One region of the Citrobacter rodentium NBRC 105723 genome, then DNA from elsewhere that is predicted to be linked to it. Evidence: predicted binding sites of a transcription regulator. Region 1 holds the regulator's gene; each other region holds the start of a gene.
The links. The regulator PurR, encoded in region 1, represses purine synthesis genes. The targets are predictions, from matches to a motif close to CANGCAAACGTTTGCNTG.

Region 2: the regulator PurR is predicted to act here: its motif matches at 1,960-1,977, upstream of cvpA (colicin V production protein).
Region 3: the regulator PurR is predicted to act here: its motif matches at 2,197-2,214, upstream of gltS (sodium/glutamate symporter).

What each region holds. Positions count from the first base shown of each region.
Region 1 is NZ_CP082833.1:4,082,731-4,086,600, reverse strand. It holds gene punC (purine nucleoside transporter PunC) at 1-844, opposite strand, end outside; gene punR (DNA-binding transcriptional activator PunR) at 957-1,889, shown strand; gene purR (HTH-type transcriptional repressor PurR) at 1,886-2,911, opposite strand; gene cydH (cytochrome bd-I oxidase subunit CydH) at 3,205-3,294, shown strand; gene K7R23_RS19395 (MFS transporter) at 3,460-3,870, shown strand, end outside.
Region 2 is NZ_CP082833.1:2,717,989-2,721,858, forward strand. It holds gene folC (bifunctional tetrahydrofolate synthase/dihydrofolate synthase) at 1-1,160, shown strand, start outside; gene dedD (cell division protein DedD) at 1,150-1,812, shown strand; gene cvpA (colicin V production protein) at 2,033-2,521, shown strand; gene purF (amidophosphoribosyltransferase) at 2,556-3,870, shown strand, end outside.
Region 3 is NZ_CP082833.1:1,205,533-1,209,402, reverse strand. It holds gene K7R23_RS05685 (AsmA family protein) at 1-633, opposite strand, end outside; gene xanP (xanthine/proton symporter XanP) at 754-2,145, opposite strand; gene gltS (sodium/glutamate symporter) at 2,367-3,572, shown strand; gene recG (ATP-dependent DNA helicase RecG) at 3,616-3,870, opposite strand, start outside.

The sequences.
Region 1 (3,870 bases):
CGCTCAGGGCGTAGAGCGCCAGCAGCCACGGCAGCATTTGTTGCCCCTGCCATTTTTGCAGCGCAGCGCGACAGCCATACCCGCCAATGAGAAACGCGATGGTCTGAGGAACATAGCTCAGGCCGATGATGGCCGGGGTATAGCCCATCGCGTTAAGGATAAACGGCGAGCCGGTAAGCCAGGCAAAAAAGCTGGCGGAACAGGCGGCGTAGATCAGCACGTTCCCGCGATAGCTCCTGGTGCGCAGTAACGTGGCGAAAGTCAGTTTATGTTCGCTGTCACTGCGCGCTTTTTGCGCTGGCCTGAGACGCAGAGCAGGCAGCATTAGCACCAGCGTGATAGCAAACAGAGTGGCGAAAATCGCCTGCCAGCTAAAGTGGGTGAGGATCCAGCTGCCCAGCAGCGGCGCCAGCGCAGGGGAGAGCCCCACCAGCGGCATGATGGTGGCGAAAATGCGGTTAATTTTTTGCGACGGATAATAATCCGTCACCAGCGCCTGCCAGATAACGGATGCGGCGCAAACCCCCACCGCCTGAATAAAGCGCAGCGCCAGTAAGGCGGCGGCGCTCTCCACCCACAGCATCCCCAGACTGCCAAGAGCGAAAATAGCTAATCCCAACAGCAGTACCGGTTTACGTCCATAGCGATCGGAAAGCGGTCCCCACAGCAGCTGCGCCACGGCAAAGCCGGCCAAAAACAGACTGAGGCTGGCGCTGACCGCGGAAGCGGACGTTTGCAGGTCACTCTGAATGGCGGCGAAGGCAGGGAGATACATATCCGTTGCCAGAAATCCCAGCACGCTAAGGCCCGCCAGCCAGACTAAAAACCCTTTTCCTGGTTGCATAGTTGTTCTCTTATTTTTAATGAAAAACTCTGGCGCAGAGTGTAGGGAGTGTCTTTTACCTTGTGAAACGGTAATATTTGCTTATTGCGTTCAAAAATTTTGCAGGCAGATTATGTGGTCAGAATACGCGCTGGAAGTGGTGGATGCGGTGGCGCGCAACGGGAGTTTCAGTTCGGCAGCGCAAGAGTTGCACCGGGTGCCTTCGGCGGTAAGCTATACGGTACGTCAACTGGAAGAGTGGCTGGCGGTGCCGCTGTTTGAGCGGCGGCACCGGGATGTGGCGCTGACGCCTGCCGGCGTATGGTTTTTAAAAGAAGGGCGTTCTGTTATCAAAAAAATGCAGGACACCCGTCGGCAGTGTCAGCAAATTGCTAACGGCTGGCGCGGGCAGTTGCCGATCGCGGTGGACAATATTGTTCGGCCTGAGCGCACCGGGCAGATGATCGTCGATTTCTATCGCCACTTCGACGATGTGGAGCTGCTGGTGTTTCAGGAGGTCTTTAACGGCGTCTGGGATGCGCTCTCTGACGGCAGGGTGGAACTCGCCATCGGCGCGACCCGCGCCATTCCGGTAGGGGGACGCTACGCCTTTCGGGATATGGGGATGCTGAGCTGGAGCTGCGTGGTCGCCAGCCATCACCCCCTGGCGGCGATGGCTGGACCGATAAGCGATGACACGCTGCGAAACTGGCCCTCGCTGGTGCTGGAAGATACCTCGCGCAATTTGCCTAAACGGGTAACGTGGCTGCTGGACAATCAGAGGCGGGTGGTGGTGCCGGACTGGGATTCGTCCGCCACCTGCATCAGTGCCGGACTCTGTATCGGCATGGTGCCGACCCACTTTGCCAAACCGCATCTTAACGCGGGACGATGGGTGGCGCTTGAGCTGGAAAATCCCTTCCCGGACGCCGCCTGCTGTCTGACCTGGCAGCAAAATGATATGTCGCCCGCGCTGGCGTGGCTGCTGGAATATCTGGGAGACAGCGAAACGCTGAACCGGGAGTGGCTGCGGGAGCCTGATGAGACGCCCGCAGAGAAGGCTTAGCGGCGATAGTCGCGGAACGGGCCGTCGGCCACCGAACGACGCTCAATCAGGCGCGGATGCACCTCTATTGACTGCGACTCCTCACGCTTGTTGACGATGCGGTCCAGCAGCATATTAAAGGCCGTTTCACCCAGCGAATCTTTTGGCTGGTGGATAGTGGTCAATGCCGGGGTAAAGAAGCGGGCGTTGCGCACGTTGTCATAGCCAATCAGCGACACATCCTGCGGAACGCGCAGGCCCATTTCGTCAGCGGCGCAGAGCGCACCCATTGCCATGATGTCGCCGCCGCAAAATACTGCCGTCGGGCGATGCGACTGCGACAGGATCTGCTGCATGGCGCGATAGCCGGACTCGGGTTCAAAATCGCCCTGCACAATCCAGTTTTCCGGCACTTTAATCAGCGCCTCTTCCATCGCTTTCATAAAGCCGGCCAGGCGGCCCGCGCCGGTGTTGCGCTCCAGCGGACCCGGAATTACGCCGATTTCACGATGTCCGCGCTCCACCAGGTAGCGACCCGCCATATAACCGCCCTCAAAGGCGTTATCGATCACCGAGTCGGTAAAGTCGGCTTTCGCTTCGCCCCAGTCCATCACCACCATAGGGATATGGCGATACTCCTCCAGCATTGCGAGCAGGGGATCGGGATACTCAGAGCACATCACCAGCAGACCGTCGACGCGCTTCTGCGCCATCATCGACAGATAGGCGCGCTGTTTTTCCAGGTTGTTCCAGGCGTTGCCGAGGATCAGGGTGTAGCCTTTCTGGAAGCAGTTTTTTTCCACCGCTTCAATAATTTCGGCAAAATACGCGGCTTCGCTGCTGGTCGCCAGCAGGCCAATGGATTTGGTGTGATTCACCTTCAGGCTGCGGGCAACGGCGCTGGGGGAATAGTGCAATTCTTTGATTGCCGCCCACACCGCGTTACGCGTTTCCTCTGCAACGAAACGCGTTTTATTGATTACGTGTGATACGGTTGTAGTGGAAACGTTTGCTCGCTTCGCTACATCTTTAATGGTTGCCATTACATCTCACTCCAGACCCTGCCTGAACATTAAATACGCTAAGTAATCGTTTGCCTTTACACACCCCGATCGCAACATCAGGGTTGCGGCACGCCGGGAAAACGACACGGAACGTCAGGAAGGGGTCAATGGCCGGTACGCTAAACAAGTAAGCGTCGAATTTTGGCTGATCTTAACGAAAAGGGGAAGTGTTAAAAACAGATATCACTCTAAAACATGGGAGATTTTTACCGTCAAGTGTGCAAAAATGCGCTATATCACTTTTTGTGTGGGTATAAAAAGGAGAAAACTTGATGAGCACCGATCTGAAATTTTCATTAATCACCACGTTTATTGTTCTGGCCCTGATTGTTGCGGGTGGTTTAACCGCAGCGCTGCACTGATTCATCGCTGAGGGGGCGGTTGCTCCCTCACGCTCGCCGCTATTGTTATCGGTTTTGCAAAAGTCTTTTGTAAAATTGTAAACTTCTCTTTTTTTGTGATTAGCATCATACTTTTGACTTTCCTTAGCATCGCGAATAAACGCGGACAGGCGGAGTCATTACCGTATGAAAATAAATTATCCCTTACTGGCGCTGGCCATTGGCGCATTCGGTATCGGTACGACTGAATTCTCTCCAATGGGCTTATTGCCGGTTATTGCCCGCGGCGTCGATGTGTCGATACCCGCAGCAGGGATGCTGATCAGCGCTTACGCCGTTGGGGTGATGGTCGGCGCGCCGCTCATGACGCTGCTGCTTTCGCACCGTGGCCGCCGTAATGCCTTGATCTTTCTGATGGCTATCTTCACGCTGGGGAACGTGCTTTCCGCTATCGCGCCTGATTACGCCACGCTGATGCTGTCCCGCATCCTCACCAGCCTCAACCACGGCGCATTTTTCGGCCTCGGTTCCGTTGTCGCCGCAAGCGTGGTGCCAAAGCACAAGCAGGCGAGCGCGGTCGCCACTATGTTTATGGGG
Region 2 (3,870 bases), 1.4 Mb from region 1:
AGGTGGCGGCGAAGCTGAACGTGCTGAAGCCTGCGCCGTTTGTCTTTACCGTCGCCGGAACCAACGGCAAAGGCACCACCTGCCGGACGCTGGAGTCGGTGCTGATGGCGGCAGGCTACAGGGTCGGCGTTTACAGCTCGCCGCATCTGGTGCGCTATACCGAGCGGGTGCGCATAGAGGGCAATGAACTGCCTGAATCTGCCCATACCGCTTCCTTCGCTGAAATCGAAGCGGCGCGCGGCGATATCTCTTTGACCTACTTTGAGTACGGCACCCTATCCGCGCTGTGGCTGTTTAAACAGGCCAGTCTCGACGTGGTGATACTGGAGGTCGGGCTGGGCGGTCGGCTGGACGCCACCAACATTGTTGATGCCGACGTCGCGGTAGTGACCAGCATTGCGCTGGATCACACCGACTGGCTGGGACCGGATCGCGAAAGCATTGGTCGCGAAAAGGCGGGGATTTTCCGGGCGGAAAAACCGGCTATCGTCGGTGAACCGGAAATGCCGTCGACCATTGCGGACGTCGCCCAGGAAAAAGGCGCCTGGCTTCAGCGCTGCGGCGTTGACTGGCGCTATCAGGTAACCGGCGAGGGCTGGCGTTTCAGCGACGCGCAGGGGACGTTAAGCGATTTACCGTTGCCGCAGGTGCCACAGCCGAATGCGGCGACCGCGCTGGCGGCATTGCGCGCCAGCGGCCTGCCGCTAAGCGAGAAGGCGATTCGCGACGGTATCGCCGGGGCGATTTTACCCGGACGCTTTCAGATAGTGAGCGAGTCCCCGCGGGTGATCCTGGATGTCGCGCATAATCCTCATGCGGCGGAATACCTTACCGGACGGCTGAAAATGTTACCGAAACAGGGGCGCGTGCTGGCGGTTATCGGTATGCTACACGATAAGGATATTGCGGGAACGCTGGCCTGGTTGAAAAGCGTGGTCGACGACTGGTATTGTGCTCCGCTGGAGGGGCCGCGTGGCGCAACCGCGGAACAACTGCTGGAACATCTGGGCCAGGGTGGTGTCTATGACAGCGTGGCGCAGGCCTGGCGCGCGGCGCGGGCTGACGCGAAGCCGGAAGACACCGTACTGGTGTGTGGCTCCTTCCACACGGTAGCACATGTCATGGAAGTGATGGACGCGGGGAGAATCGGTGGCGAGTAAATTTCAGAATCGTTTAGTCGGCACGATTGTGCTGGTCGCGCTGGGGGTCATTGTGCTTCCCGGCCTGCTCGACGGGCAGAAAAAACATTATCAGGATGAGTTTGCCGCCATTCCGCTGGTGCCGAAACCGGGCGATCGCGACGAGCCGGACATGATGCCTGCCGCGACGCAGGCGCTGCCGACGCAGCCGCCGGAAGGCGCCGCGGAAGAGGTGCGGGCTGGTGACGCGGCGGCGCCGTCGCTGGATCCGTCGCGCTATGCCGCCACGAACAACCCCGATCTCGCGCCAGCGCCTGTTGAGCAGCCCAGACCTAAGCCGGTTGAAAAACTGAAGCCAAAACCGCAGCCGCAGGTTGAGGCTACGCCTGCTCCGGCGGCAAAACCAGCGGCGGAGAAACCTGCGCCGACGGGCAAAGCTTACGTTGTTCAACTGGGCGCACTGAAAAACGCCGATAAGGTTAATGAAATCGTAGGGAAACTTCGTGGCGCTGGCTACCGGGTATATACTGTGCCGTCGACGCCGGTGCAGGGTAAAATCACCCGCATCCTGGTCGGGCCGGATGCCTCGCGCGACAAGCTGAAAGGATCGCTTGGCGAGCTGAAGCAGCTTTCCGGCCTGAGCGGAGTAGTGATGGGGTACAGCCCGAACTAAGGTTTTTGCCTGATGGCCGCAAACGGTGTCCGTAGGCCGGATAAGGCGTTTACGCCGCCATCCGGCAATGCCCCGGCGGGGCAAAATGATGATGGCGTTGAATATTTTTTCAGCGCCATTTTTATTTACGCGCGGGAAGGAAATCCCTACGCAAACGTTTTCTTTTTCTGTTAGAATGCGCCCCGAACAGGACGGCAGGGCGTAAAATCGTGGGACGAATATGGTCTGGATTGATTACGCCATTATCGCGGTGATTGGTTTTTCCTGTCTGGTTAGCCTGATCCGTGGCTTTGTACGTGAAGCGTTATCGTTGGTGACATGGGGTTGTGCTTTCTTTGTCGCCAGCCATTACTACACTTATCTGTCTGTCTGGTTTTCGGGCTTTGAAGATGAACTGGTTCGAAACGGGATTGCCATCGCGGTGCTGTTTATCGCGACGCTTATCGTCGGCGCGGTCGTCAACTTCGTTGTCGGGCAACTGGTTGAGAAAACCGGTTTGTCGGGCACTGACCGGGTGTTAGGGATCTGTTTTGGCGCTCTGCGTGGCGTGTTGATTGTCGCTGCCATTCTGTTCTTTCTCGATACCTTTACCGGATTGTCGAAAAGCGAGGACTGGAGCCAGTCGCGGCTGATCCCGGAGTTCAGTTTCATCATCAGATGGTTCTTTGACTATCTGCAAAGCTCGTCAAGTTTCTTGCCCAGGGCTTAAGCATTGGGTTGTCGCTTAACGAGGAAAAAGACGTATGTGCGGTATTGTCGGTATCGCCGGTGTTATGCCGGTCAACCAGTCGATTTATGATGCCTTAACGGTGCTTCAGCATCGTGGTCAGGATGCTGCTGGCATCATCACCATTGATGCGAACAACTGCTTCCGTTTGCGTAAAGCAAACGGCCTGGTGAGCGATGTATTTGAAGCCCGCCATATGCAGCGTATGCAGGGCAATATGGGTATCGGCCATGTGCGTTACCCAACGGCTGGCAGCTCCAGCGCCTCTGAAGCTCAACCTTTCTACGTCAACTCGCCGTACGGCATTACCCTTGCTCACAACGGCAACCTGACCAACGCCCATGAGCTGCGTAAAAAGCTGTTCGAAGAGAAGCGCCGCCATATCAATACCACCTCCGACTCTGAGATTCTGCTTAACATTTTCGCCAGCGAGCTGGATAACTTCCGCCACTATCCGCTGGAAGCCGATAACATTTTTGCCGCCATTGCCGCCACTAACCGCCAGATCCGCGGCGCCTACGCCTGCGTGGCGATGATTATCGGCCACGGGATGATTGCTTTCCGCGACCCGAACGGCATCCGTCCGCTGGTGCTGGGCAAGCGCGACATCGGTGATGGCCGTACCGAATATATGGTGGCGTCTGAAAGCGTGGCGCTGGATACGCTGGGCTTTGAATTCCTGCGCGACGTCGCGCCGGGCGAGGCGGTATACATCACCGAAAAAGGCCAGCTGTTTACCCGCCAGTGCGCGGAGAATCCGGTCAGCAACCCGTGCCTGTTCGAGTACGTTTACTTTGCCCGTCCGGACTCCTTCATTGACAAGATTTCCGTCTACAGCGCCCGCGTCAATATGGGGACGAAGCTTGGCGAGAAAATCGCCCGTGAATGGGAAGACCTGGACATCGACGTGGTGATCCCCATCCCGGAAACCTCCTGCGACATTGCGCTGGAAATTGCCCGTATTCTCGGTAAGCCGTACCGTCAGGGGTTTGTCAAAAACCGCTACGTGGGACGTACTTTCATCATGCCAGGTCAGCAGCTGCGCCGTAAGTCGGTGCGCCGCAAGCTGAACGCCAACCGCGCGGAGTTCCGCGATAAAAACGTCCTTCTGGTGGATGATTCCATCGTGCGCGGCACCACCTCGGAACAGATTATCGAGATGGCGCGCGAAGCCGGAGCGAAAAAGGTGTATCTGGCCTCCGCCGCGCCGGAAATTCGCTTCCCGAACGTTTACGGCATCGACATGCCCACCACCAACGAGCTGATCGCCCACGGTCGTGAAGTGGACGAGATTCGCCAGATCATCGGCGCAGACGGCCTAATCTTCCAGG
Region 3 (3,870 bases), 2.5 Mb from region 1:
CACGCCGGTTAAGGCGCCGCGCGCAATGTCCGCGCCAATAGTGCTTAACGTTACCTGTTCGTTGTCGATACTGCCTTCAATTAAAACGTTGGCGGCAGGAACGTCATTCAGCGTCAGTGAACCGGCGCTCAGTTGAATGTGCGCTTTTTTTCCAAGCACATGGCCTTCCTGCGGAAGCCAGGGGGTAACGCCGCCGTTTACCCGCTGAGCGCTCAGATCCCACTCGCTGCCCGGACTGTTAAACGCCATATCCTGAAGCTGCAAACGGTCGGCCTGGAAAGGGAACGGAGCGGTCTGAAGGGAGATGTTCAGCGTACCGTCCCGCAGCAGGATAGTATCGACATGAAAGGGATCGGTAAGCTGACGGCTGCTGAGGCCAATATCCACGCTTTTCACCTCCAGCGTCGCGGGCTGGCCGCGGCGGCCAAAGGTGACGTTTTCCAGAAGAACATGTGATGGTGATGAAAAACGATGATCCATCGCATCAAAGGCCAGACGATAACTGCTGTTCTCAGAGATCCAGCTACTGACGCGTTCCGCTCCCCAGCGGGTTTGCAGCAGAAAATAGAGGCCCAGGATCACCACCAGCAGGGCGATCAGCAGGTAGAGAATCAGCTTTCCAATAAATTTCATGGTCTTCCATCCCGCGAATACACATAGGTGAGTTATGCACGATTTACGCACAATCCTCAAGGCAGGAATCGTGAAAGAGTATGATTGCGACGGTAAAGGAATATTACCGTCGCAGGCGCGTTATTGCTTTTCAGGCGGGAAAATCAGGTTCAGTAAGATAGCGGTAATACCGCCCGCGGCAATGCCGGAAGAGAGCAGGTTTTTCACCCAGTCCGGCGCGAACTGCAGGATCAACGGCTGTTGAGAAACGCCGAGGCCCACCGCCAGTGAAAGCGCGATAATCAGGATGGCGCGGCGGTTCAGCGGTTCGCGGGACACAATGCGCACGCCGGAAGCGGCGATAGTGCCAAACATTACCAGCGTGGCGCCGCCGAGCACCGGTTCCGGAATGTGCTGTACAAAACCGCTTACCGCCGGGAACAGACCGAGCAGGATCAGCATCAGCGCCACGACAAATCCTACGTAGCGGCTGGCTACGCCGGTCAACTGAATGACGCCGTTGTTTTGCCCAAAGCAGGAGTTAGGAAAGGTGTTAAACACGGCGGAGACAAAAGAGTTCAGGCCGTTAGCCAGCACGCCGCCCTTCAGGCGTTTCATGTACAGCGGGCCGGAAACCGGTTGTTCAGAAACGTCAGAGGTTGCGGTGATATCGCCGATGGTTTCCAGCGAGGTGATCATAAACACCAGCATCAGCGGCAGCAGCAGATTCCAGTCGATGCCCAGACCGTAGTACAGCGGCGTCGGCACCATAATCAGCGCCTGGGAAGCGGGCGCGCTGTTCTCCGGTAGCATGCCCATAAACCACGCCAGCGCATAGCCGGCGGCCATGGCGATAACCAGCGAGGCGACGCGCAGGTACGGGTTACGTTGACGGTTAAGCAGAATGATCAGCACCAGCACCACGCCCGCCAGCAGGAGGTTTTTTGGCGCGCCGAAGGTGTTATTGCTCATGGCGGCATAACCGCCGCCAATAGACGTCAGGCCGACCTGAATCAGCGACAGGCCGATAATCATCACCACCACGCCCGAGACCAGCGGCGTGATAATGCGGCGCGCCAGATGCAGCACACGGGAGATCACCATCTCGGTGCAGCTTGCCAGCATCAGGGTGCCGAACAGCGCCGCCATCATGGTAGGAACGTCAGCGCCGCCGGTTTTCAGCGCGGTGCCGCCCATAATCAACGGCGCCACGAAGTTAAAGCTGGTTCCCTGAATCGACAGCAGCCCTGAACCGACCGGCCCCCATGCTTTAATCTGAATAATGGAGGCCACGCCGGACGCGAACAGCGACATGCTGATGATATGTTGCGTATCCTGAGCCGGTAATCCCAGCGCCTGACAGATAAGCAGCGCCGGGGTGATCACCGCAACGAACATCGCCAGCAGGTGCTGGCAGGCGGCAAACAGGGTTTGCGGTAGCGGCGGGCGATCTTCAAGACGATAAATCAGTTCACTGTTTTGAGTATGCGCAACCGGTTGCGCATTTTCTGATTCGAGGGCATTAACAGACATCAGAGGTAATCCCGTGGTGGAAAAGCGGGCATTTTAGCTGACCAGAGGGTAAAAGCAAACGTTTGCCAGGCAGGAATCTTAATATTTAAAACAACTAAACTCACCTTTTTATATAACTTTTACCTGGTTTCTGCTTAAAATCCATTCCGACAACTCATAAAGAGCAGAAAAATCAGGATAACCGTGCGTGAACGAATCATGCACACAACAGGAGCTTGTTTATGTTTCATCTCGATACCTTATCGACACTTGTTGCCGCAACGCTGACGTTGCTGCTGGGACGCAAGCTGGTTCAGTCAGTCTCCTTTCTCAAGAAATATACAATTCCTGAACCCGTGGCGGGCGGATTGCTGGTGGCGCTTGCCCTGCTGGTGCTGAAAAAAAGCATGGGCTGGGAAGTCGATTTTGATATGTCCCTGCGTGACCCGTTAATGCTGGCCTTTTTCGCCACCATCGGTCTTAACGCTAATATTGCCAGTCTGAGAAAGGGCGGCCGCGTTGTTGGCATCTTTCTGATTGTGGTCGTTGGGCTGCTGCTGATGCAAAACGCCATTGGTATTGGCATGGCGAGCCTGCTGGGACTGGACCCGTTAATGGGGCTGATTGCCGGTTCGATTACCCTGTCCGGCGGTCACGGCACCGGGGCGGCGTGGAGTAAGCTGTTTATCGAGCGCTACGGTTTTGCCAACGCGACGGAAGTGGCGATGGCCTGCGCCACCTTCGGTCTGGTGCTCGGCGGTCTGATTGGCGGGCCGGTTGCCCGTTATCTCGTTAAACACTCAACCACGCCAGACGGTATTCCTGACGACCAGGAAGTGCCGACGGCGTTTGAAAAACCGGACGTAGGGCGGATGATCACCTCGCTGGTGCTGATTGAAACAATCGCGCTTATCGCCATCTGTCTTACCGTCGGAAAGATCGTTGCGCAATTATTAGCGGGGACGGTGTTAGAACTGCCCACCTTTGTCTGCGTTCTGTTTGTCGGCGTGATCGTCAGTAACGGCCTGGCGCTGCTCGGCTTTTACCGCGTGTTTGAACGCGCGGTTTCCGTGCTGGGGAACGTCAGCCTGTCGCTGTTTCTGGCAATGGCGCTGATGAGCCTGAAGCTGTGGGAACTGGCGTCGCTGGCGCTGCCGATGCTGGCGATCCTGGTCGTGCAAACTGTCGCTATGGCGCTGTATGCCGTTTTCGTCACCTGGCGGATGATGGGGAAAAACTACGATGCCGCCGTGCTGGCTGCCGGTCACTGCGGGTTTGGGCTGGGGGCCACCCCAACGGCGATCGCCAACATGCAGGCGATTACCGACCGCTTCGGTCCGTCGCATATGGCGTTTCTGGTGGTGCCGATGGTGGGGGCGTTCTTTATCGATATCGTCAACGCGCTGGTGATTAAACTGTATCTGCTGTTGCCGATTTTTGCCCAGTAAAACTGACGTGGCGGCATCACTGCCGCCGCTTTTCCGGTGAGTATCAGGCGTTGGAATAACGCTCTGTTTCCGGCATCCAGCGTTCGATCAGCGCTTTTGCCTGTTGCGGATAGCGTTCATGGATATGGCGCGCAATGCGTTGAACTTCCGGGATAATGGCCTGATCGCGCAGTAAATCCGCTACTTTAAACTCGGCATTTCCGGTCTGACGCGTGCCCAGCAGTTCCCCCGGACCGCGAATTTCCAGATCTTTTTGCGCAATCACAAAGCCGTCGTTACTGTCGCGCAGCACCTGCAG